Linked DNA regions of Marinomonas mediterranea MMB-1. Each later gene encodes a partner of the first gene's protein in a complex. Links are inferred from orthologs where the notes say so. Each region holds a gene or a part of one and is shown on either strand. Other genes may lie near its edges. The genes, in order: MARME_RS05565 and MARME_RS16190.

Evidence for each region.
Region 2: the proteins of MARME_RS05565 (region 1) and MARME_RS16190 are in contact, whole or in part, in a solved structure (PDB 1A0O), measured with the Escherichia coli proteins. The link is inferred for Marinomonas mediterranea MMB-1 from one-to-one orthologs.

What each region holds. Positions count from the first base shown.
Region 1 is NC_015276.1:1,228,382-1,241,117, forward strand. Bases 5,311-8,297 are described here. They hold MARME_RS05565 (chemotaxis protein CheA), read left to right. Parts: upstream 5,311-5,702; coding sequence 5,703-7,892; downstream 7,893-8,297. Other genes in these bases: MARME_RS05560 (response regulator), read left to right, coding at 5,311-5,567; MARME_RS05570 (chemotaxis protein CheW), read left to right, coding at 7,879-8,297. Also shown: glycogen synthase GlgA, read right to left, coding at 1-193; glgC (glucose-1-phosphate adenylyltransferase), read left to right, coding at 289-1,539; MARME_RS05545 (methyl-accepting chemotaxis protein), read left to right, coding at 2,058-3,254; MARME_RS05550 (STAS domain-containing protein), read left to right, coding at 3,273-3,548; MARME_RS05555 (SpoIIE family protein phosphatase), read left to right, coding at 3,541-5,205; more of MARME_RS05560, read left to right, coding at 5,202-5,310; more of MARME_RS05570, read left to right, coding at 8,298-8,382; MARME_RS22780 (methyl-accepting chemotaxis protein), read left to right, coding at 8,404-11,289; MARME_RS05580 (CheR family methyltransferase), read left to right, coding at 11,292-12,098; chemoreceptor glutamine deamidase CheD, read left to right, coding at 12,118-12,729; MARME_RS05590 (protein-glutamate methylesterase/protein-glutamine glutaminase), read left to right, coding at 12,729-12,736. UniProt on the Escherichia coli protein: Involved in the transmission of sensory signals from the chemoreceptors to the flagellar motors. CheA is autophosphorylated; it can transfer its phosphate group to either CheB or CheY.
Region 2 is NC_015276.1:3,526,534-3,535,439, reverse strand. Bases 1-2,846 are described here. They hold MARME_RS16190 (chemotaxis response regulator CheY), read left to right. Parts: upstream 1-1,156; coding sequence 1,157-1,537; downstream 1,538-2,846. Other genes in these bases: MARME_RS16180 (chemotaxis protein CheA), read left to right, coding at 2,352-2,846; MARME_RS16185 (protein phosphatase CheZ), read left to right, coding at 1,551-2,339; MARME_RS16195 (RNA polymerase sigma factor FliA), read left to right, coding at 361-1,098; flhF (flagellar biosynthesis protein FlhF), read left to right, coding at 1-260. In the rest of the region: more of MARME_RS16180, read left to right, coding at 2,847-4,706; MARME_RS16175 (protein-glutamate methylesterase/protein-glutamine glutaminase), read left to right, coding at 4,732-5,796; MARME_RS16170 (motility protein A), read left to right, coding at 5,796-6,533; MARME_RS16165 (flagellar motor protein MotB), read left to right, coding at 6,526-7,368; MARME_RS16160 (ParA family protein), read left to right, coding at 7,436-8,209; MARME_RS21570 (chemotaxis protein CheW), read left to right, coding at 8,217-8,906. UniProt on the Escherichia coli protein: Involved in the transmission of sensory signals from the chemoreceptors to the flagellar motors.

The DNA.
Region 1 (12,736 bases):
CAAACGGATTTCCAAGATTGGTGCTATTATGAATAGGAGCAACTTTATCAAGTATGCTGTTATAGGCGGGCATGATCATTCGGGCATCATGCCCCTGTTTGCGTAGCGCGACAGGAAGTGAGCCTGCTACATCGGCAAGTCCGCCAGTTTTGATAAGTGGGTATATTTCAGAGGCTGCGAATAGTATCTTCATCTTCTTAAAGGTATCTTATTGATTCGGCGATAGTATAAGAGTATACCTAATTAGGAAAGATAGTAGAGTTAGCCTAACGCATTTAAGGGTTAAATATGGATTTAAATACTGCTCGAATGAAAACCCTCTCGCTAATCTTGGCCGGAGGGCGCGGTTCCCGTCTTAAACAACTAACTGATAATCGTTCTAAACCTGCAGTGCCTATCGCGGGGAAATATAAGATTATCGATTTTCCTCTGTCTAACTGCATTAACTCTGGTATGCGTAAAATTGCCGTTCTCACGCAATATCGTTCACATACTTTAAATCAACATGTCCAACGAGGTTGGAATTTCCTGCGTTCAGACTTCAATGAGTTCATTGAACTTTGGCCGGCACAACAGCAAACAGGAAGTGACTGGTATCGGGGAACCGCCGATGCGGTGTACCAAAACCTCAAGATGATCAATGAATCTAAAAGTGAATACGTTTTGATTCTTGCTGGTGATCATGTTTATAAGCAAGATTATAGCATCATGTTGAAAGAGCATATCGAAAGCGGGGCGGATGTTTCTGTTGCGTGTATTGAGGTGCCAGTAAATGAGGCAGATCAATTCGGTATTATGCACGTTGATGAAAGCGACAATATCATCGCGTTTGAGGAAAAGCCGTCTAACCCTCCGACTATGCCTGGTAATCCTAATGTTTCTCTTGCCAGTATGGGGATCTACTTATTTAACGCGAAGTTTTTACAAAGCCATCTTCAGGTTGATGCAGAGAGCCTAACGTCTAGCCATGACTTTGGTAAAGACCTGATCCCGTATTTTGTTGGTTCAAGTAAAATTAAAGCGCATCACTTTAGTCGAAGTTCTATTCCAAATGAAAACTACCCAGATCGAGCTTATTGGCGAGACGTGGGTACGTTAGCAGCGTATTGGGAATCGAATATGGATTTGACAAAGTTGGTGCCTGAGTTGGACTTGTATGATGAAGGTTGGCCAATTCGAACTGCTCAATACCAGAGGCCTGCTGCTAAGTTTAATTACAACTATGAAGAACGCATTGGGACGGCATTAAACTCTGTCGTGTCAGCGGGTTGTATTGTGTCAGGCTCGACCGTAGAGCAATCGATTTTGTTTAATAATGTCAGGGTAAATTCTTATTCACATGTCAAAAAGAGTGTGATTTTGCCTGGTTGTGATATTGGCCGTCATTGTCGTCTAGATCGTGTCATTGTCGATACCGATACGAAAATACCTGAAGGCATCGTGATTGGCGAAGATGCCGCGTTAGATGCGGAACGCTTTTATCGCAGCAGTGACGGCATTGTGCTGGTCACGCAGGAAATGATAAACGCTTTGCTATAGTGCTTTCAGCGGATACGTATTGTCTGCTGATCATTGATTGTTTCAATAACTTTTTTTGAATGTGCTTTTTCTGATGGAGGCATCGTTAACAAAGTTTCAAGTTGTTAATGATGTCTCTGGTAACTTTTCTCTTTTTCTACATTTCTCTGCTTTAAGCTTATAAATTTAGCGCATAGCGTCATAAAATTTCGCCATGCAAGCCTTTCTATTTTTCTCCAAAAGCCTCTGGATAAGCAATATATAAGCGAAATCTAAATAAATTCGCATATTTGGTTTGAGCCTTTGTCAATCTCGGTCTACGTTTAGAATAGATCCATGAATCGCGCATCGAAGTATTCGATAGTAGTTCTGCGAATGGCATTATGTAGGATTCAAAAGGACTGAAAATTGGCTCGTGCTAGTAAGGAACGAGCGTAAAGAGGGCGTCGTAAATTCGGTATATTGTAGCCGGTGGAACGACGCTATTAGCACCTCTTACTATGTCATAACGCTTAAGATGGAACCTAAAGGATGTTTATATGTTTCCACATGCTTTCGTATTTATTAGTGGATGCGCGCTTGCATTGTTTCTGAACTTTTTTGGCTACAGTTGGTACGCCATTGTATTGATTGCAGTATCTGGCCTGCTGACATTCTATCTGTTGAGTAGAAGCAGTGCGACGTTTGGTTACGCCTCAGAGAACGGTCTTGCGAGCACATCAGAAAGAGGATCTCACTCTGATGTGGGTGATAATCATGTGCCTGAAACTAGCGATATGCAAGAGCGTCGCGACCGCGTTGTCCACGAAGAAATCCTTCCCATACTCACACTCTGTTCCGATGACCTGGAAAAAGTACTCAGTACGCAAGAGAGTGCGGTTCAGTTGCTTTCGAAGTCTTTCGAAGAGGTTAATGAGTTGATGTCGACGCAATCCGATTGTATTCAATCACTGATTGATGACAATCGAAGTGAGGGCGACAAAATGTACAGTGATGTTATGAGAGAGTTTGCTGCTCATACGTCCTCCACACTCGATAAATTCATAAACTCAACGGTTGAGATGTCCGCGTCTTCCATGGAGTTGCTAGCGAAAACATCGCAAATCAACAATCAAATGCCAGAAATCGTAAAAGCGCTAAAAGACATTGACGACATAGCAGAACAAACGAATTTACTGGCACTGAATGCCGCGATTGAGGCCGCCAGAGCGGGAGAAGCTGGGCGAGGTTTTGCTGTCGTCGCGGACGAGGTTCGGACGTTATCGAATCGGTCTGCAGGGTTCAGTATCGATATTCAATCTCGACTAAATAAGATGCAAAGCCAAATATCGGACTTAACCAAATCAATGGAAAAGCTCGCAGCTCATGACGTTACTTACATAATGGAAGCCAAAAAGAGCATGCGCACCGCGTTGGATCATATTATTGAAAAGGCCGAATCAGACGCTCACGTTTCATTGAGGCTAGGAGGTTTATCGGGTCAGTTAGAAGAGGCATTTTTTGGTGCAACAAGAGGGCTTCAGTTCGATGACATTAACTCTCAAAACGTGAAATACGTGGTGGAAACGTTAGGTTTTATTGTTGAAAGCCTAAAAGGATTCCATGAACTCACTTCTGTCGATGAGCTAGAGGCTTCGTTGAAGGAACGACTTACCGCGATCAAAGAGCAAACGAGTAAACAGTACAACCCTGTTTCTCAAGAAAATATAGAGAGCGGTGAAATCGACTTATTTTAAAATAATTAGGAGGAAGAAATGAGTGATTTTGTGATACGGATACCAGAGAGGTTTGATTTTAGTACCCATAAGTGGTTTACCGCAGAATATGAAAATGGGGTGCAATCTGGATCCACTGTAATACTAGACTTTTCAAATGTGCTTTATGTTGATTCTTCCGCTTTGGGGATGATGGTTTTATTGTATCGTAAGCTGCATGAGTGTTCTAAAAAGGGAGTTATTAAGAACTTAGACGGTACGGCAAAAGATATTTTGGATATGGCAAATTTCAAAAACCTATATCAATATGAATAGACTATATTCTGCACTTGTTTTAGAAGAATCAAGAACGACACGACGCCTTATAAGCGGCGCATTGGAATCCGTTAATATTGATGTCTATTCGGAAAATACTATCGAGGATTTGTATAGTGCTATAAAGAATAAAGTGTTTGATATATATATATTTGATGCGGATCTAAAATACGACCTTCTTTTCAGTTTTGTTAATTATCTATTTTACGAAAACAGCGATGCAGTCGTTGTTCTTGTTTCTGAGGAATATGATGGGAAGGAGATTGGACGTTTTTTTAAAATAGGAATTAGTGATTTTGTCATTAAACCAATTGATTACGATATTTTTAAGAATAAAGTCGTTAGTTTACTGCGAAACGTAAGTAACAGAAAAGAGTTGATTAATGCAAATTCAAATTATGCAAGGTTAATGGACGAGAAATATCAAGAAGAAAAACTCGCATTTTATGTCTACGACCATATTTTATCGACCCAGCTCACGAATATAGAAAGTGTGGATAGTGCTCACTATTCTCATGGACGATTTTGTGGCGATATTTTAGTGTCAGCTCTGTCACCTTCTGGTTCAATTTATATTATCTTGGCCGATGCAACAGGGCATGGAATGGCGGCTGCTCTCACTATCTATCCATTGGTATCAACCTTTAATGCGGTCGTTTCAAAGGGTTTTACGATGTCCGCTATTATCAATGAGATCAGCGCAAAGCACATTCAACTGATTCCCGGGAACCGATTCGTGGCGTCGATTATTATCGAGGTCCGACCGATTCAGGATGACATTCGTGTCTGGAACGCGGGTATGCCAGATGTGTTAATGATGAAAGGAAAGGCTATTTCTAAACGCGTAAAGTCGTCCAATATGGCTATCGGCGTGTTGCCCGCCGATAGTCTGGATAAAAATATTGAAACCATTCCTATGTCAGATTTTACCCATCTAATCATGATGAGTGACGGCGTCATTGAAAATAAAGAAGTGAATAACAAGTTGATGACTTTTTCTGATGCTTATCACTATGTTTCAAATTTACCCCTTGAGTCTGAAACGATCATTTCACATATGAAAATGCTTGATAAAGGCTGTGATGAAGATCTTGATGATATGACGGTGTGCATTATAAATATAGAAGGGGTGAAGGAATATTTGGATTTATCCTCGGATACGGTTGATCCGGTTTACGGTGATTTCAAAATTACATTTTCTTTGTTAGGGAATTCTATCAAAAATGAAACTTTACCAATTAAAGTGGCCGACTTTATAGAGTCCCAAGGGCTCGTTAAACCGTTTTGTCAGCGAGTTTTTACCGTGGTTAGTGAGTTGTATTCAAACTCTGTGGAGCATGGAGTATTAGGTTTTGATGCAAAAAATAAAATTAGTGACTATGCTTTATTTATGGAAGAGAAAAAATCAAAACTTTCATTGTTAGGTAGAGAAGATAAAGTCGAAATTACATTTGAATGGAATGAACTAAAACAGTCTTTGTTTGTAAATGTTTATGATACAGGCAGAGGTTACCAGTTAGAAAAAACAGAAACTTCATTTATCGACTCGTTAAATGGACGTGGCCTTAAATTATGTAAAAAACTCAGTGATCAGTTTTTTTATGATGAAGAGCTTAATACTACGAAAGTGATGTTTAGATACAGAGAGGGATTATGAATAAGAATTTATTGGTTGTTGATGACTCTCCTTCCGTTCGTCAAATGGTAGAAGCAACTTTGAAGGGCGGAGGATATCAAGTAAAAACGGCGAAAGACGGGCGTGAAGCATTAGATATTTGCCGTACTACCAAATTCGACTTCGTTCTAACAGACCAAAATATGCCTAATATGGATGGGTTAACGTTAATAAAATCACTGCGAGCGATGTCTGCCTACGCCCGAGTACCGCTTATTGTATTAACCACAGAAGCGAGTGATGCTATGAAGGCGAAAGGTAAAGCCGCAGGCGCGACTGGATGGATGGTAAAACCATTTGATCCTAAAAAGCTGTTAGAGGTCGTTGCAAAAGTGGTTCGATAGTTTCGAAGGCCACATGATAGCCAGATAGCCAGATAGCCAGATAGCCAAACAGATAGTCACCGAGGAGTTTAACACTGAGGTTGAGAAACAACAGGACGTATCCGTTGTGTTTTTTAGCGTCGTTAGGGAATAACTATGGATGATATGAATCAGTTTACTGAAATCTTCTTTGAAGAAGCGCAAGAGCATATTGATGCAATGGAGACTCTATTGCTTGCTTTTGATATAGAAGAGCCTGATATCGAAGAGCTTAATAGTATATTCCGAGCGGCGCACTCTATTAAGGGTGGCAGTGGTACGTTTGGTTTGCATGCCATGACGGGGGTGACTCACGTCATGGAGAATATTCTTGACTCCGCTAGAAATGAAACACTGAAATTGGATGACCTTCTGATTACTGTGTTGCTTGAAACGGTCGATGTTTTAAAAAACATTCTCGACGCTTACCGCTTTAGTTCCGATATTGATTACCCAGAGATAGAGACGGCTAAGGCAAAATTAGAGCAAGAATTGGAAAGGGTAAGCGGCAGCTCTTCTGATAATGTATCAAACACTATACCTTCGAATATTGCACCTTCAAATACTGCACCTTCAAATACAGACAGCGGTGCTTTAGATTCCAGCGATTCATCGATTAATAAAGAATTAGAAGACGACGATGCGTTTGGCTTTTTTGATCAAACTCTGGAAGACAGCGAAGATCCCGGTTTTGGACTTTTTGAACCGCTATTAGCGCAAAGTAAAGACAATAGCGAAGAGCATCAAGGCGTCGATTCTCATAACTCAGAGGATGCTGAATTCGAGGATGTTTGTTATGGATTCTTTAACGAAATAACGGAAGAAGAAGCTAAGAAAAAACCGTCGTCACACGATGACTCTGCGACCGACATAGAAAACGGAGAATCTAAAGGGTACGGTTTTTTTGAAAAGGTCGATGAGCAACCCTTATCAAGTGATCAAGAAGCATACGGTTTCTTCGACAATCTCAACGATTCTTCTGCTAATCATGACGTTTCGGCGCCCAATTCTTCAAATAGCCAACAAGCATCGACTGCTTCTACGCCGCCGTCAGCTCCTGTCTCTAAAGGTGTAAAAAACCAAGAGAACGTCAAACAAAGTAAAAATACCGGAGAAGCGACCAGTATTCGAGTGGAGACGACGAAAGTGGATAAGCTCGTCAATTTAGTTGGGGAGCTCGTCATCACGCAGTCGATGCTCAAGCTTATTGGTAACGACGTTCAAGATAGCCTTTTGGAAAAAATGCAAATCGCCATTGCTGAATTAGAGCGTAATACGCGCGAGATTCAAGAAGCCGTAATGTCGGTTCGAATGCTCCCAATTTCAACGGTGTTTAATCGTTTCCCTCGGTTAGTTCGAGATCTATCTAAAAAACTCGATAAGCAAATCGAATTGGTGGTTGAAGGCGGCGCGACTGAAATTGACAAAAACTTGATCGAAAAAATTTCGGATCCCTTAACCCATCTTATTCGAAACAGTGTTGATCATGGTATAGAGCTACCCCACGAACGAGAAGAAAAAGGTAAGCCTGCTAAAGGTTTGGTGACATTGTCTGCCAGCCAACGTGGGGGGGAGATTGTGATTGAAATCCGGGATGACGGTGGCGGTTTGAACAAAGAAAAAATTCTTCAAAAAGCCGTGGAAAATAACGTTAGCCTGCCTGATCCACTGACTGATTCTGCGGTATGGGGGCTTATTTTTGCACCCGGTTTCTCGACCGCGTCTGAGGTAACGGATGTCTCTGGGCGTGGTGTAGGGATGGATGTCGTCCGTAAGAATATTGAATCACTTGGTGGGCGAGTGGATATCTTCTCTGAAGACAATGTAGGGACAAAATTTCAAATTAGCCTGCCTCTTACTCTGGCGATTTTGGATGGTATGTGTATTCGCAGTGCGGAACAGGTTTTTGTTTTACCGCTCACTAACATTGTGGAAAGCCTTCAACCAGAAAGCAGCCAGATTCGAATCATGAAAAATAAGCCTTTGCTCTGGGTTAGGGAAGAATACTGGCCGTTAGTGGATTTGGGGCATGTATTGGCTGATGAAGAGCCAGCGAAAGACCTGACCGAGCACATTGTCGTTTTGGTTGAAGCGGCAAATAATCGGTTTGGCTTAGTTGTTGAGGGTTTATTGGGTCAACAGCAAGTCGTGATTAAAAGTTTAGAGCGGCATTATAAACGTGTTCAAGGTGTTGCTGGCGCGACGATTATGGGGGATGGGAGTGTTGCATTGATACTCGACGCGGACTCTCTAACAGGATTTGTCAGCCAACCAACGCCGGAGGAAAGAGCTTATGTCATTAATTGAATTAGACGTAATCAGTTCGGCCCTTACTGAGGAATTTCTTACGTTTGTGCTTGGTGATGAGACGTACGCGCTCGATATCATGGCTGTAAAAGAAATTCGAGGCTACGAGGACTCGACTAAGATAGCAAACGCACCAGACTACATAAAAGGGGTCATTAACCTAAGAGGGGATATTGTCCCCATCGTTGATTTGCGAATCAAATTTGGGATAGGTGAGCCTATTTATAACGAGTGGACCATTGTCATTATGTTGAATGTAGGTACTCGGATTGCAGGAATTGTGGTTGACGCAGTGTCAGATGTTGTTGCGTTGAACGATGAAGGAATAAAGCCGCCTCCCGAGTTTGGTACTGCATTCGACAGCCGCTATTTACGTGGTCTCGCAACGGTTGATGACCATATGGTCATTATCGTAAACATTGATGAACTCATTTCAAGTGATGAACTCATTTCAAGTGATGAACTAGGCCTCTTTGATGCCGAACGTTAAGGAAACATAGGAGCACATACTATGCAGTGGATGAATAACATTAAACTCTCTCGCAAGTTCGTGTTGCTTGGCATTTTGGTTGCCATCAGCGTTGGCGTGCCGATTAAGTTTTTGATTGAACGAGAGATGTTGATATTCGAGAAAGCGAATAGCGAAATCTTAGGGGTTGAGCCGACCAATATGCTCTTGGAGTATGTGAAATTACTGCAACAACATAGAGGAAAGTCGGCAATATTCCTCAATGATGTTAGCCGATCAAGTGCTGATATTGATCAACTAGGTCAGAAAATTGATGCGTTTCATGTGACCGTATTGCAAGAAATGAAAACCCAATTCCCAAATTCCCCGATCGTGACAGATGTTGAACATCTTAAGGTGAATTTTGACCAACTTAGAAGTGAAGTCCGATCTCGCGCGGTTACGCCATCTGAGTCTTTCTCGTCGCATACTGGCTTAGTTATGCAGGCTGTTGCGGAAGATATTCCGTTTGTACTTGAATATTCAGGACTTATGTTTGATTCGTCTAAGGAAACGGCCTACCTGACGACGGCTTCTAAGTTAAATTTGCCCTTATCGATTGAAGGTATTGCACGACTTCGTGGTTTTGGTAGCGGAGCGCTTGCTTCTGATTACGTCACACAAGAGCAAATTGGCAAGGTCATTTCTGCGTTAGCCTTCATTGAGGCACCTCATATCGAACTACTACACAATTTAAAAGCGGCTTACGATTCAACAGGGGATCCGCGAGCGAATGAATTGTATCGAGAAGCGAAGGTAATCGATGAAGATTATCAGGCTCTGCTAGACATCGCGCAAACCTACGTTATGGTCGAGGGCGTACCTAACTACAGTGCAGAGTCATTTTTTGATAACGCGACGGTTGTGATTGATGAATTGTTCCTGTTAAGTCGACATTCTTCAGATTTAATGAAAGAGCTTCTATTAGAGCGCGTTGAACATGTAAAAGTGGAGCTGGCTACTAGCCTTGGGATTGTATTTGGTTTTCTTATACTCGCCGTCGTTGCGTCCGTCTTTATTCTTCGAAATTTAAATGTGGCGCTGTCTAGTTTGAGCGAGGCGGCCCGGTCTGTGGCGAATGGTGACTATGAAGTGGCGCTCAATAATACTCGCAAAGATGAATTTGGCCTATTAAATCAATCTGTCGTTGATATGAGTGAAAGCTTGCATCAAGGAGAACTGGAACGCGAAGCTAACCTTAAAGAAATCGCGGATCGTCTAGTGGAAACCACACGGGTCGAGCAGGCTTTAAATGCTGCGGGCACAAATGTCGTTATTGTGAGTACTGAGCGCAAAGTCATCTACGCCAATACTTCAATGAAGAAAATGCTAAAAAACGCTGAGCTCAGTTTACGTGATGTGATCTCTGGTTTTGATGCATCCGCAATCGTTGGTCAGAGTATTGATGTATTTAATGTGTCGGGTCAGCAAACAATCTTACCTGAAACTCTAAACTCACCGTACGAGTCTAATCTTGAGCTTGCAGGTATGCACTTTAGAGTGTTTGCGAATCCAATTTTCAGTCAGGAAAATGAGCGCATAGGATCGGTTGTTGAGTGGCTAGATCTTACAAGTGAAGTCGAAGCACAAAATGAAATTGGCTCAATTGTTGGGGAGGCCGCACGAGGAAACTTTACCGTTAGAGCGAAAGAAGAAGGCAAGCATGAATTCATGTTGTTTATGGCGCAATCGCTGAATAAATTAATGACGACGGCCGATGAAGGTTTATCGGATGTAACTCGTGTATTAATGGCGCTCTCAAATGGTAATTTGACGGAGAAAATTACCCAAGAATATGAAGGTCAATTTAATGATCTTAAAACGTATTGTAATCAAACGAGCGAAAACTTGGCGAGTATGATTGGCGAGTTAAGGTTTGCGGCGGAAACCATCAACGTTGCGGCTTCAGAAATTGCCCAAGGGAACTCGGATCTTTCGAATCGAACAGAAACTCAAGCCTCTAGTTTGGAAGAAACCGCGTCCAGTATGGAAGAAATTACGAGTACGGTGAGACGTAATGCAGATAATGCGTCTGAAGCGAATACGCTGGCTTCTGAGGCCGCGGGCGTGGCTATCACAGGGGGGGATTTGATCCATCAAGTCGTTGAAACTATGACGGCAATTAATGAGTCCTCTCAGAAGATTTCCGACATCATTGGTGTGATCGATGGCATCGCCTTCCAAACAAATATTCTGGCATTGAACGCCGCAGTGGAAGCCGCACGTGCAGGTGAACAAGGGCGAGGCTTTGCTGTTGTGGCATCTGAAGTACGAACCCTTGCACAGCGTTCCGCCAATGCGGCTAAGGATATTAAAGCGCTTATATCCGACTCGGTTTCTAAAATTGCCGATGGCAATGAGCTGGTGGGACAGTCTGGTGAAACAATGGGGCAAATCGTTGATTCGATTAAGCGAGTAAACTCTATCATGACGGAGATTGCCGCGGCTTCTACACAGCAAGCGGCAGGCGTTGATGAGATTAATCGTACCATTTCTCAAATGGACGAAATGACCCAACAAAATGCGGCGCTTGTGGAAGAGGCTGCGGCGTCTGCCGAGAGCATGAGATCTCAAGCAAATGGTTTAGAACGCCAAGTGTCTAACTTTACGTTGGATTCCAATGCCGAGTCTAATGAACGCGTTTCGTTTGCGGGAGATGAAGCAACCCGAAAAGCGTCGTCTTCTACGCCAGCAAGGCACTTGTCTAGTTCAAATTCGCATAACGCTAGTCAGTCCACTTCAAATGCTCCCCGTGTAGTAGCAACCGCACCTAATAAAGGGGCCAAAGCGGCGATGCCTTCACCTAAAGCTCATACCTCAACCTCAGGGTCTTCAGCCGCAATTACGGCTGGCGGTTCGATAAGTGAAGATGATTGGGAAGAGTTTTAGCAATGTGTTCATTGAAAAGGGAGTTTCATTACACACAGGAAGATTTTCATCGAGTGCGACTCTTGCTCAAGGCCATATCAGGGATTAATTTGGTTGAGACGAAAGATTCCATGGTTTACAGCCGATTAGCGTCTCGTGTTCGTTATCTAAAAATGAAAAAGGTGTCAGATTACCTTGCCTATATAGAGCGCGATGCTGAGGAGCTTGAGCATTTTGTCAACGCGCTCACAACGAACCTAACGTCTTTCTTTCGAGAGCCTCATCATTTTGAGCAATTGACTCAGTTTGTGCGTTCTGGCGAAAGTGTTAATCGGGTATGGAGTGCGGCATCGAGTACAGGCGAAGAACCTTATTCTATTGCTATGTCACTCGTTCGCTTGTGGGACAAGTTTGATATTCCCGCTCGAGTTGTTGCATCTGATATTAATAGTCATGTACTCAAAGCGGCAAGTGAGGGGGCGTATCATCTAGATAGTGTGGAATCAATTGAGGATAAACAGCGCTTTTTCTTAAAAGGGAAAGGTCGATGCGAAGGCATGGCCAGAGTGAAGCCTGAACTGAGGGAGCTAGTCGAATTTCGTCAGATTAATTTATTAAACGATGAATGGCCGATTGAGGAAGAGCAAGATGTTATTTTTTGCCGCAATGTCATGATCTATTTTGAAAAAGAACAGCAGGAAGCTTTGTTGGTTCGGTTATTGACTAGGCTACGCAAAGGCGGAATGTACATAGCAGGCCATTCTGAAAACTTCTCTCAGTTTACCAACCTGATGTCACCATTAGGGAACACATCATATATCAAGCGCTGAGTGAGTGTGAGGAGTGGTTATGCAATCAGGTTCTGAGGTTGATCATTTTGCTACGCATCGGTTCTTTGATTCTCGTTTTAATATGGAAACCGTGAAGGTACTCCCTGGAGAATTTTATGCCAGCGGTAACGATGAGATGGTGACCACATTACTAGGGTCTTGTGTCGCTGTTTGTTTATATGACGAAGAAGCGCATGTCGGTGGCATGAACCACTTTTTGTTACCGGAGCAGGAGCAGACAAGTGAGTTTCTTTTGTCTACCTCAGCACGTTACGGCGTTCATTCAATGGAATTGTTGATTAATCATCTGATTAAAATTGGGGGAAGGCGGAATCATTTGTCAGCGAAGGTCTTTGGTGGGGCAAGTGTTTTAAGCTCCAATATATCAAATGTTGGCGAAAATAATGTGAGGTTCACAAAGTGCTATTTAAACAACGAAGGGATTCCGGTAACAGGATTGGATGTCTATGAAGATTGTCCGCGACGTGTGAACTTTTTTCCAGCGACAGGGAGAGTGTTGATGAAACGCCTGAAGCCTCGAAAAGACAATAAATTAGTTGAGCAGGAGCTGGGATATAAACGATCAATCTCCAGTGATTCGGGCTTTTCTGGCGATGTGGACCTTTTCTAATGATTAA
Region 2 (8,906 bases), 2.3 Mb from region 1 along the record:
AAGTATTAAAAACGGTAGTAGATGTTTACTCTCAGATTCAGTTAGACGGTTGTGTTCTTAGTAAAATTGACGAGTCTGCCTCTCTAGGTGAAGCAATTAGTGTTGTCATTGAAGAAGGCTTGCCGGTTATGTATGTAGCTGATGGGCAACGAATACCGGATGATATTGAACCTGCGCGCGCGCATAACTTAATTAGTCGCGCAGTGTATACGGCAGAGCAGTATGGTCAGTTGTATGGGTCACTAAAGTATGGGAGTTAGTAAAAATATGTTATTAGTGACAGCATATAATAATTGAATGTAGTACATTTAAGTTGCGCACTGGTAAATCAGTGTTGGGAAAAGGTGAAAACGCGGTTTTATGCAATCAAAGCACGGTTATAGTACCTATTCGAAAAAAGCAGCTCTTTCTATGGATGCCATTATTCAACAATATGGTTATCTGGTTAAAAAGATTGCTTACCACTTGCTAGCTCGACTGCCCAATCATGTGGACGTCGATGATTTGACGCAAGCAGGAATGATTGGTCTGATAGAAGCGTATAAACGTTTTGAGTCGACTAAGGGAGCTTCGTTCGAAACTTATGCAGGCATAAGAATTCGAGGCGCCATAATGGATGAAATGCGTAAAAGTGACTGGGCTCCAAGATCGGTAAGACGAAATGGAAGGGCGGTCACTGAGGCAATTAAAGAATTAGAAGGTAAGCTTGGACGAGACGTAACAGATAATGAAGTTTCTGAGCACATGGGAATTAGTGTTGATGAATATCATGAAATTATGCGTTCATCGATGTCGACACAGCTTTTTAGTTATGAAGAAATGCTTGAGAGCGAGCATGGAAGTAACGAAATTAATATAGAGTCGGATGATTCCCAGCCTTACGATGTTGTTGAAGAAGGAGGGTTTCAAAAGCAACTAGCGGTTGAAATAGATAAACTTCCTGAAAGAGAAAAGTTAGTTTTATCTCTTTATTATAACGAAGAACTAAATCTGAAAGAGATTGGTGCTGTACTAGGTGTTAGTGAGTCTAGGGTAAGTCAAATACATAGCCAAGCGGCTATGCGTTTGAGGGCTAGATTAACGGATTGGCGAGACTAATATTATATGAGTATTGAAATACTACCTTTGTGGTGTGGAGGTTGCATTGGATAAAAACATGAAAATCCTGATTGTTGATGACTTCTCAACGATGAGACGAATCATCAAAAATTTGCTTAGGGATTTGGGATTTACCAATACGGTTGAAGCGGATGACGGCACGACAGCGTTACCGATTCTTCAAACAGGAACCATCGACTTCCTTGTAACTGATTGGAATATGCCAGGTATGACCGGGATTGAGTTGCTTCGTGCTGTACGTGCGGACGACAAACTCAAGACGATCCCAGTGTTAATGGTTACCGCAGAAGCTAAGCGGGATCAAATCATTACCGCTGCGCAAGCTGGTGTAAATGGTTATGTAGTAAAACCATTTACAGCGGTTGCACTTAAAGAAAAAATCGAGAAGATTTTTGAGCGAATTGATTCTGCGAAATAATAGGGGCCTTTGAATGTCAGATTTTAAGGAATCTAAGCTTGGGGATTTCGAGACTACCGTAAAAGACGGTGCTATCGATTTACTTAATAAGCTTGAGGCCGGCGACTTTAGCGGTGCTATTAAAATCATCCAAGAACTGAGTGAAGCTCGCCATAAGAGTTTTTATCATGAAGTAGGTACGTTGACTCGTAGTTTGCATGATGCTATCCGGGACTTCCAAATAGAGTCCATGGAAGATGTGTTAGAAACTGCGGACGGTGATAACAATTCACGAATCACAGATGCATCTGATCGTTTGACTTATGTTACCGAAATGACCAGTTCTGCTGCGAATAAAACGATGGATATGGTCGACAGCAGTGTTCCGGTTGCAAGCGAGTTGAAATCTCAGGCCGAATCACTGCATAAAGATTGGAATCGTTTGATTCAACGCGACTTAACACCACAGGAATTCCGAGAGTTGTATAAGCGTATCGATGCTTTCTTGGGGTATACCAAAGACAGTGCGAACACCTTGCATGGCAATTTGAATACCATCCTACTAGAACAAGGATACCAAGATCTAACCGGGCAAGTAATCGCTCGTGTGAGTGAGTTGATTAGAGATGTAGAAGAGAAACTCGTTCACTTGGTGGCTGTCGCAGGACGCGTAGACAGCATCTCAGGGCTCGAGCACGAAATTGCCGAAAAGGAACATGATGATAATCGAGGTCATGGTCCGGCGGTCAATACTGAAAACAACCCAGAAGTACTGAATAGTCAAGACGAAGTAGACGACTTGCTATCAAGTCTTGGTTTCTAAGAGGAGCTGAGGATGAGTTTCGAGGTCGATGAAGAAATTCTACAGGATTTTTTGGTAGAAGCTGGTGAAATCCTGGAGCAGCTTTCCGAACAATTAGTAGATCTAGAACAAAACCCTGAAGACAACGCGTTGCTTAATGCGATCTTTAGAGGATTCCATACGGTTAAAGGTGGCGCAGGCTTCCTTCAATTAACTGCATTGGTTGATTGCTGTCACTATGCTGAGAACGTGTTTGATATATTGCGTAATGGTCAGCGAGTCGTTGATGCTGAGTTAATGGATGTGGTATTACAAGCGCTCGATTCTGTTAATGAAATGTTCGAAATGGTTCGTAGTGGACAAGAGCCAGAACCTGCAGACCCTGAACTCATCAATGCTTTGAGTCAGTATGCTAAGCCTCCTTCTGCTGAAGAGTTGGCGTCAGCCGATGAAGAAGACGAAGTAGAAGAGCCTGAGGAAGAGGAACCTGTTTCTAGTGGTTCCGTTGAGCAGCAAAAAGGCGAATCCGATGATATTTCAGATGATGAATTTGCCTCTCTTCTTAATGCGCTTGGCGACGAGGCTCCGAAACAGGAAGATGAAGCCAAAGCGGATGCTGGAAGCGATTCGGATGACATCACCGAGGATGAGTTCGATGCCTTGCTCGACCAGCTTCATGGTGGTGGCGCCCCAGGAGTTGACGACAGTGATGCAGATTCTAAGAATGGAGCGTCGTCAAACGCAGCTCCTAAAGAGTCTAAATCCGATGCGGAACCTACTTCTGATGATATTACAGAAGATGAGTTTGAAGCATTGCTGGATCAGTTACATGGCTCTAGTGCACCGGGTGTTGATGATGACGCTGCTGCGGACGTTGTCAAATCAGCTGAACCGAGCCAGAGCGCCGATACTAAGAGTGCGCCAGAATCAGCCGCCCCTAGTGGTGCCGAGTCTGATCTGATTACAGAAGACGAATTTGAGTCTCTCTTAGACAGCTTACATGGTAAGGGTGCTCCAAGCAAAAATGCTGCTAGCGAGTCAGTTACTGAGTCGAAACCTAAAGCCGATAAGGCTGAGGCCAGCGAGAAAAAAGCAGAGCCTAAATCAAAAGCGAAGCCTAAAGCAAAACCAAAAGCAGCTGCACCGAAAAAAGCTGTTGCGCCGAAAGCTGCAGATGCTGCACCGAAAGAGTCTAAGGAGAGAGCGAATGCTCCGGTAGCTCAAGAAACGACTGTTCGTGTTGACACTAAACGTTTAGATGACATCATGAACATGGTCGGTGAGTTGGTATTGGTTAGAAATAGGCTTGTTCGACTAGGTCTTCAAAGTGAAGACGAGTCGATGTCTAAAGCTGTATCAAACTTAGATGTCGTAACTGGCGATCTTCAGAATGCGGTTATGAAAACCCGCATGCAACCAATTAAGAAAGTATTTGGTCGATTCCCACGAGTGGTTCGAGACCTAGCTCGAAATCTTAAGAAAGAAGTTAATCTTGAGCTTCGCGGTGAAGATACCGATTTGGATAAAAACCTTGTAGAGGCATTGGCGGATCCATTGGTTCACTTGGTGCGAAACTCGGTTGACCATGGTATAGAATCGCCAGATGTTCGAGAGGCAAACGGCAAACCTCGTATGGGGCATGTAATTCTTTCTGCTGAGCAGGAAGGTGATCATATTCTGTTGTCCATCGACGATGATGGTGCAGGTATGGATGCTCAAGTGCTGCGTAATAAAGCGGTAGAAAAAGGGGTTATGGACGCTGATGCGGCTGAACGCTTGTCAGATGAAGAAGCGTTTAATCTTATCTTTGCTCCTGGTTTCTCAACGAAGAAAGAAATTACGGATGTATCTGGCCGTGGCGTTGGTATGGACGTGGTGAAAACCAAGATCAATCAACTGAATGGTACATTGGAAATACAGTCTGTTCTTGGGCAAGGGTCGCGCTTTAGTATTAAAGTGCCACTAACCTTAGCCATTATGCCAACATTAATGGTGACGTTAGGCGATCAAGCGTTTGCGTTCCCATTGGTGAGCGTAAATGAGATCTTCCACCTTAATCTTAAAAAGACAAATGTGGTAGATGGTCAGCAGGTTGTCGTTATTCGAGGTAAAACGTTACCAATCTTCCACCTTAAGAGTTGGTTGGTGAAAAACGCCGATTATAATTTAACACCTGAAGAAGCGCATGTTGTTGTGATTCAGGTCGGTATGACTGAAGTTGGGTTTGTAGTAGATCAACTTGTTGGTCAAGAAGAGGTGGTTATTAAACCGCTCGGTAAAATGCTACAAGGTACTGCTGGTATGTCTGGTGCGACAATTACGGGCGATGGTCGCATTGCTTTGATACTGGATGTGCCGAGTATGCTGAAAAACTACGCTTCTCGATAATCGGTTTGAGCTAGGAGTATAACGTATGCCTGTAAAGGTATTGGTGGTCGATGATTCTGGTTTTTTCCGTCGTCGATTGGTTGAAATTTTTGATGCAGACCCTCGCCTGAAGGTGATAGGGACAGCGAACAACGGTAAAGAAGCGGTAGAAAAGGTTCAGTCCTTATCACCTGATGTTGTGACCATGGATTATGAAATGCCAGTTCTGGATGGCATTTCAGCGGTTACTAACATCATGAAGCTGAAACCTACGCCGGTGTTAATGTTTTCTTCGCTTACTCATGAAGGGGCGCAAGTAACATTGGATGCCCTTGAGGCGGGTGCTGTTGACTTTATGCCTAAGAATTTTGAGGATATTTCTCGAGATTCTGCTGTGGTGAAGCATACATTGGTTGAGCGTGTTATTACGGTTGCTAGAACACGCTTAGGTGGTGGTAAGGGACCTGCTCAACCGGTCGCTAAGAAAGCAGTAGCTAAGAACATCGTTACTGAACGTGGCGTAATTATTCCGCGAGCACGTAAAAAAGTCGGTCTTGTTGCAATCGGTACATCCACTGGTGGCCCTATGGCACTACAGACGGTTCTTAAGCGATTGCCTAAAGACTTTCCTGTGCCACTTGTGCTAGTACAGCATATGCCTGCAGCCTTTACACATGCTTTTGCAGAAAGGCTTAATCATATTTGTCAAATTCAGGTTAAAGAAGCTCAGGACGGTGACAAGCTGCAGCCAGGCGTCGCGCTACTTGCTCCAGGCGGTAAGCAAATGATGGTTGATCCTCGTAATGGTGGTTGTGTCCGAATATTGCAAGGTGATGAGCGACTCAATTACAAACCATCTGTAGATGTTACTTTCGGGTCCGCATCTAAATGTTATCCAGGCAAAGTTCTCTCTGTTGTTATGACGGGTATGGGAGCTGATGGCCGCGAAGGCGCTCGTATGCTAAAAGATACTGGGTCTCGCGTATGGGTGCAGAGTGAAGATTCTTGTGTTATTTATGGCATGCCTATGGCCGTAGAGAAAGCGAACCTTGCTGATGACGTTATCCATCTAGATCATATTGGTGACCGGATTATCAAAGAGGTTTTCTAGTGGATTTCCTAACGATAGGCGGTTTGCTAGTCGCATTTTGTTCTGTATTTCTTGCGAACTGGCTAGGAGGAGGGGAAGTTATTCTCCTTCTCAATCTGCCTTCTGCCATTATTGTTATCGTGGGTAGCATGGGAGCAACTCTCATGCAAAGCAGAGTCAAAGATGCGTTAGACGCTGCTAAACTCCTTAAATGGTCTCTCTTCCCTCCTAGTTACGACCTCCAAAAAGCAAGGCTACTCGTTGGTACTTTATCCAATAAAGCTCGGCGTCTTTCTCTTGTTTCTTTGGATGCTGATATCGCTGCACTGGGTAACTCTTTCGCTACTCGAGCATTGCAAATGGCGATTGATGGTGCGGACCCAGATATGCTCTATGAAAGGCTTCATGACGAAGCGATTCGTATTCGAGATAAGCGACAATCGAGTATTAGCTTTTTAGAATCCGTTGGTGGATATGCGCCGACTCTAGGGATAATGGGATCTGTACTGGGGCTCATTCAGGCAATGGCTAACTTAGACAGCCCAGAAGCACTCGGTCATGGTATTGCTGTCGCGTTTGTTTCGACCCTTTACGGGCAAGGTTTTGCGAACCTTGTTGTTTTCCCTATTGCCAAAAAGCTTTCTAACTACTGTGATCAGGAGTTGCTTTATAACCAGCTTTTGATCGATGGGGTACATGGCATTGCTATTGGGAAACACCCTCAGCGGTTAGATTTAGAATTGAGCGGCTATGAATGAGCGCCCCAAACCTATAGTTCGTAGAAGACGCGAGCCTTACAACCCTAGAAGTTCAGCTGACAAAGGAAAAGATCGCTGGGTGCTATCCTATGCAGATTTCATTACGTTGTTATTTGCTTTCTTCGTGGCGTTGTATTCTATTTCTTTAAAGCAAGCTGGCAATGAAAAGCAACTTACAGAAACATTGAATGGTGTTTTTGATGCAGTCCAAAAATCGGTTAAACCGATTAATATCGGTGATCCTATTATCGGGGAGCCAGATGGTGAGGAGATTCTTGAGGTCGAACCCGAAGAGGCTGAGGAGTCTGTTTCAAAAGGGGAAGAAGGTTCTCCCGATAATTCAACACCTTCCCAAATATACGACCTTTTAAACGAAGTAATTTCATCACAGTTTTCTTCTTTAACTCAATCGGGGAAAGTATCGATATCGGAAAATGAAAGCTGGATTAGCTTGGAACTAAAGTCCGGTCTTTTATTTGGTGAGGGGGAATATGAGTTAACCAATGAAGCTGTTGCGTTGCTCATTGTTATTTCAAATATATTGAATTCGTACCCTTCTCCTGTTTTGGTGGAAGGTAACACCGATGATCAACCCGTTTCTGGCGCTGCGCCTTTTTCATCCAATTGGTCGTTATCCAGTTTGCGAGCGTCTGCTGTAGTGGATGAGTTAGTCTTTCGTGGTGTAAACCCGAAACTGATTGCCCCAATTGGTTTTTCAAGTGAACACCCCAAGGTTAGAAATCGAAATGATGACTCAAGAGCTCAAAATCGTCGAGTTACGCTTAAAATCAGTAAGTTAAGGACGGATAATCTCTACGATTACTTGTTTAATTAGGCCGATACTGTATATGATTACAAATATTTTATATAAATAGTCTTATTGAAAACGTTGGGGAGATAGAGTGCACATTTGGGCGGTAGCAAATCAAAAAGGTGGTGTTGGAAAAACAACAACAGTTGTGACCCTGGCCGGCCTCTTGGCAGATGCTGGTCATCGCGTGTTAATGATTGATTTGGATCCTCATGGCTCTCTAACAAGCTATTTTAGATTTGATCCTGATTCTATTGAGCACAGTGGTTATGACCTATTTCAGGTCAATGGAAAAATTCCAGATAGTTTACCTCCGACTTTGATTTTAGAAACTGGACACCCTAACCTCTCCCTGCTTCCAGCGTCAACAGCGTTAGCGACGCTTGAGCGACACGCTCAAGCCCAAGGTGGAATGGGGCTTGTTATATCAAAGACATTGGCTATTCTCTGGGATGACTACGATTATGTTTTGATAGACAGTCCACCGGTATTAGGCGTCTTGATGATCAATGCGTTGGCGGCATGCCAACAATTGGTGATTCCGGTGCAAACTGAGTTCTTAGCGATAAAAGGTTTAGAAAGAATGGTAAGGACGCTCAGCATGATAAATCGTGCTAGAAAACGTCCCGTTCCCTATACAATAGTCCCCACATTATTCGACAGACGTACTCAGGCTTCGAATAAGAGCTTGAGAAGTATAAAAGAAATATATGATGAAACGGTATGGCACTCTGTTATTCCTGTTGATACAAAGCTTAGAGATGCGAGTACAGCGGGGATCGCGCCATCAGCGCTGGATGCAAACGCCAGAGGTGTAAAAGCTTACGCTAGTTTAATGGACTCCTTACTTAACCCACCTGGGTAAGATGGTAATGAAAGATACAAAAACTCAAGAGCAGGAGTTAGTTGGTCCACAGAAGGCGTTGCAAAGATACTTAGATGATCTATTGCAGGACGCCACTGAGCCTTCTATGTCTGCTGAATTATTAGTAGAAAACACGCTTCCGTCAGAAGAGCAACTTGCTGAAGAGCCTGACACTGTTTCTGAAGACTTGTCTTTTCAAGAAGAACTTGGTGATTTACAGACTAACGACGCAGCACTTGAAGAAAATGAACACAACTCTAGTGATAGCCTCAATGACGAGGAGGGCGAGCTTGATGCATTAGATTTGTCTTTTGCTGACTTTGAGGCAGCGATTCAACCGCTTCAACAAGAGTATGAGGCGGTAAGTGAATCCACGGTAGCAACGGCGACAGTGGAAGAAGACTCCTTGGGTCTCGGGCTTACTGTGGGGACATCTGAGTTGTTGTCGATGGACGAGCAGTTGTCCGAAGCGTCGACGCTAGAAGATCTGCCAACCGAAGCGTTAGATGCCGAAGCTTTGGAAATAGAAGACGCGGTAGAAGAGCACGCTGAAGTTGTTTTAAGTTCTCTGGAAGATGAAACTGAGTCACTTGAAGAATTAGCCCCAGAAATGGAGGTAGATTGGCCGAGTGAAATGGCGGCCCTTGACTCTGTTGTATCTGAAGACTTTGATTCTGATAGCGTAGAAAGTGTTGTT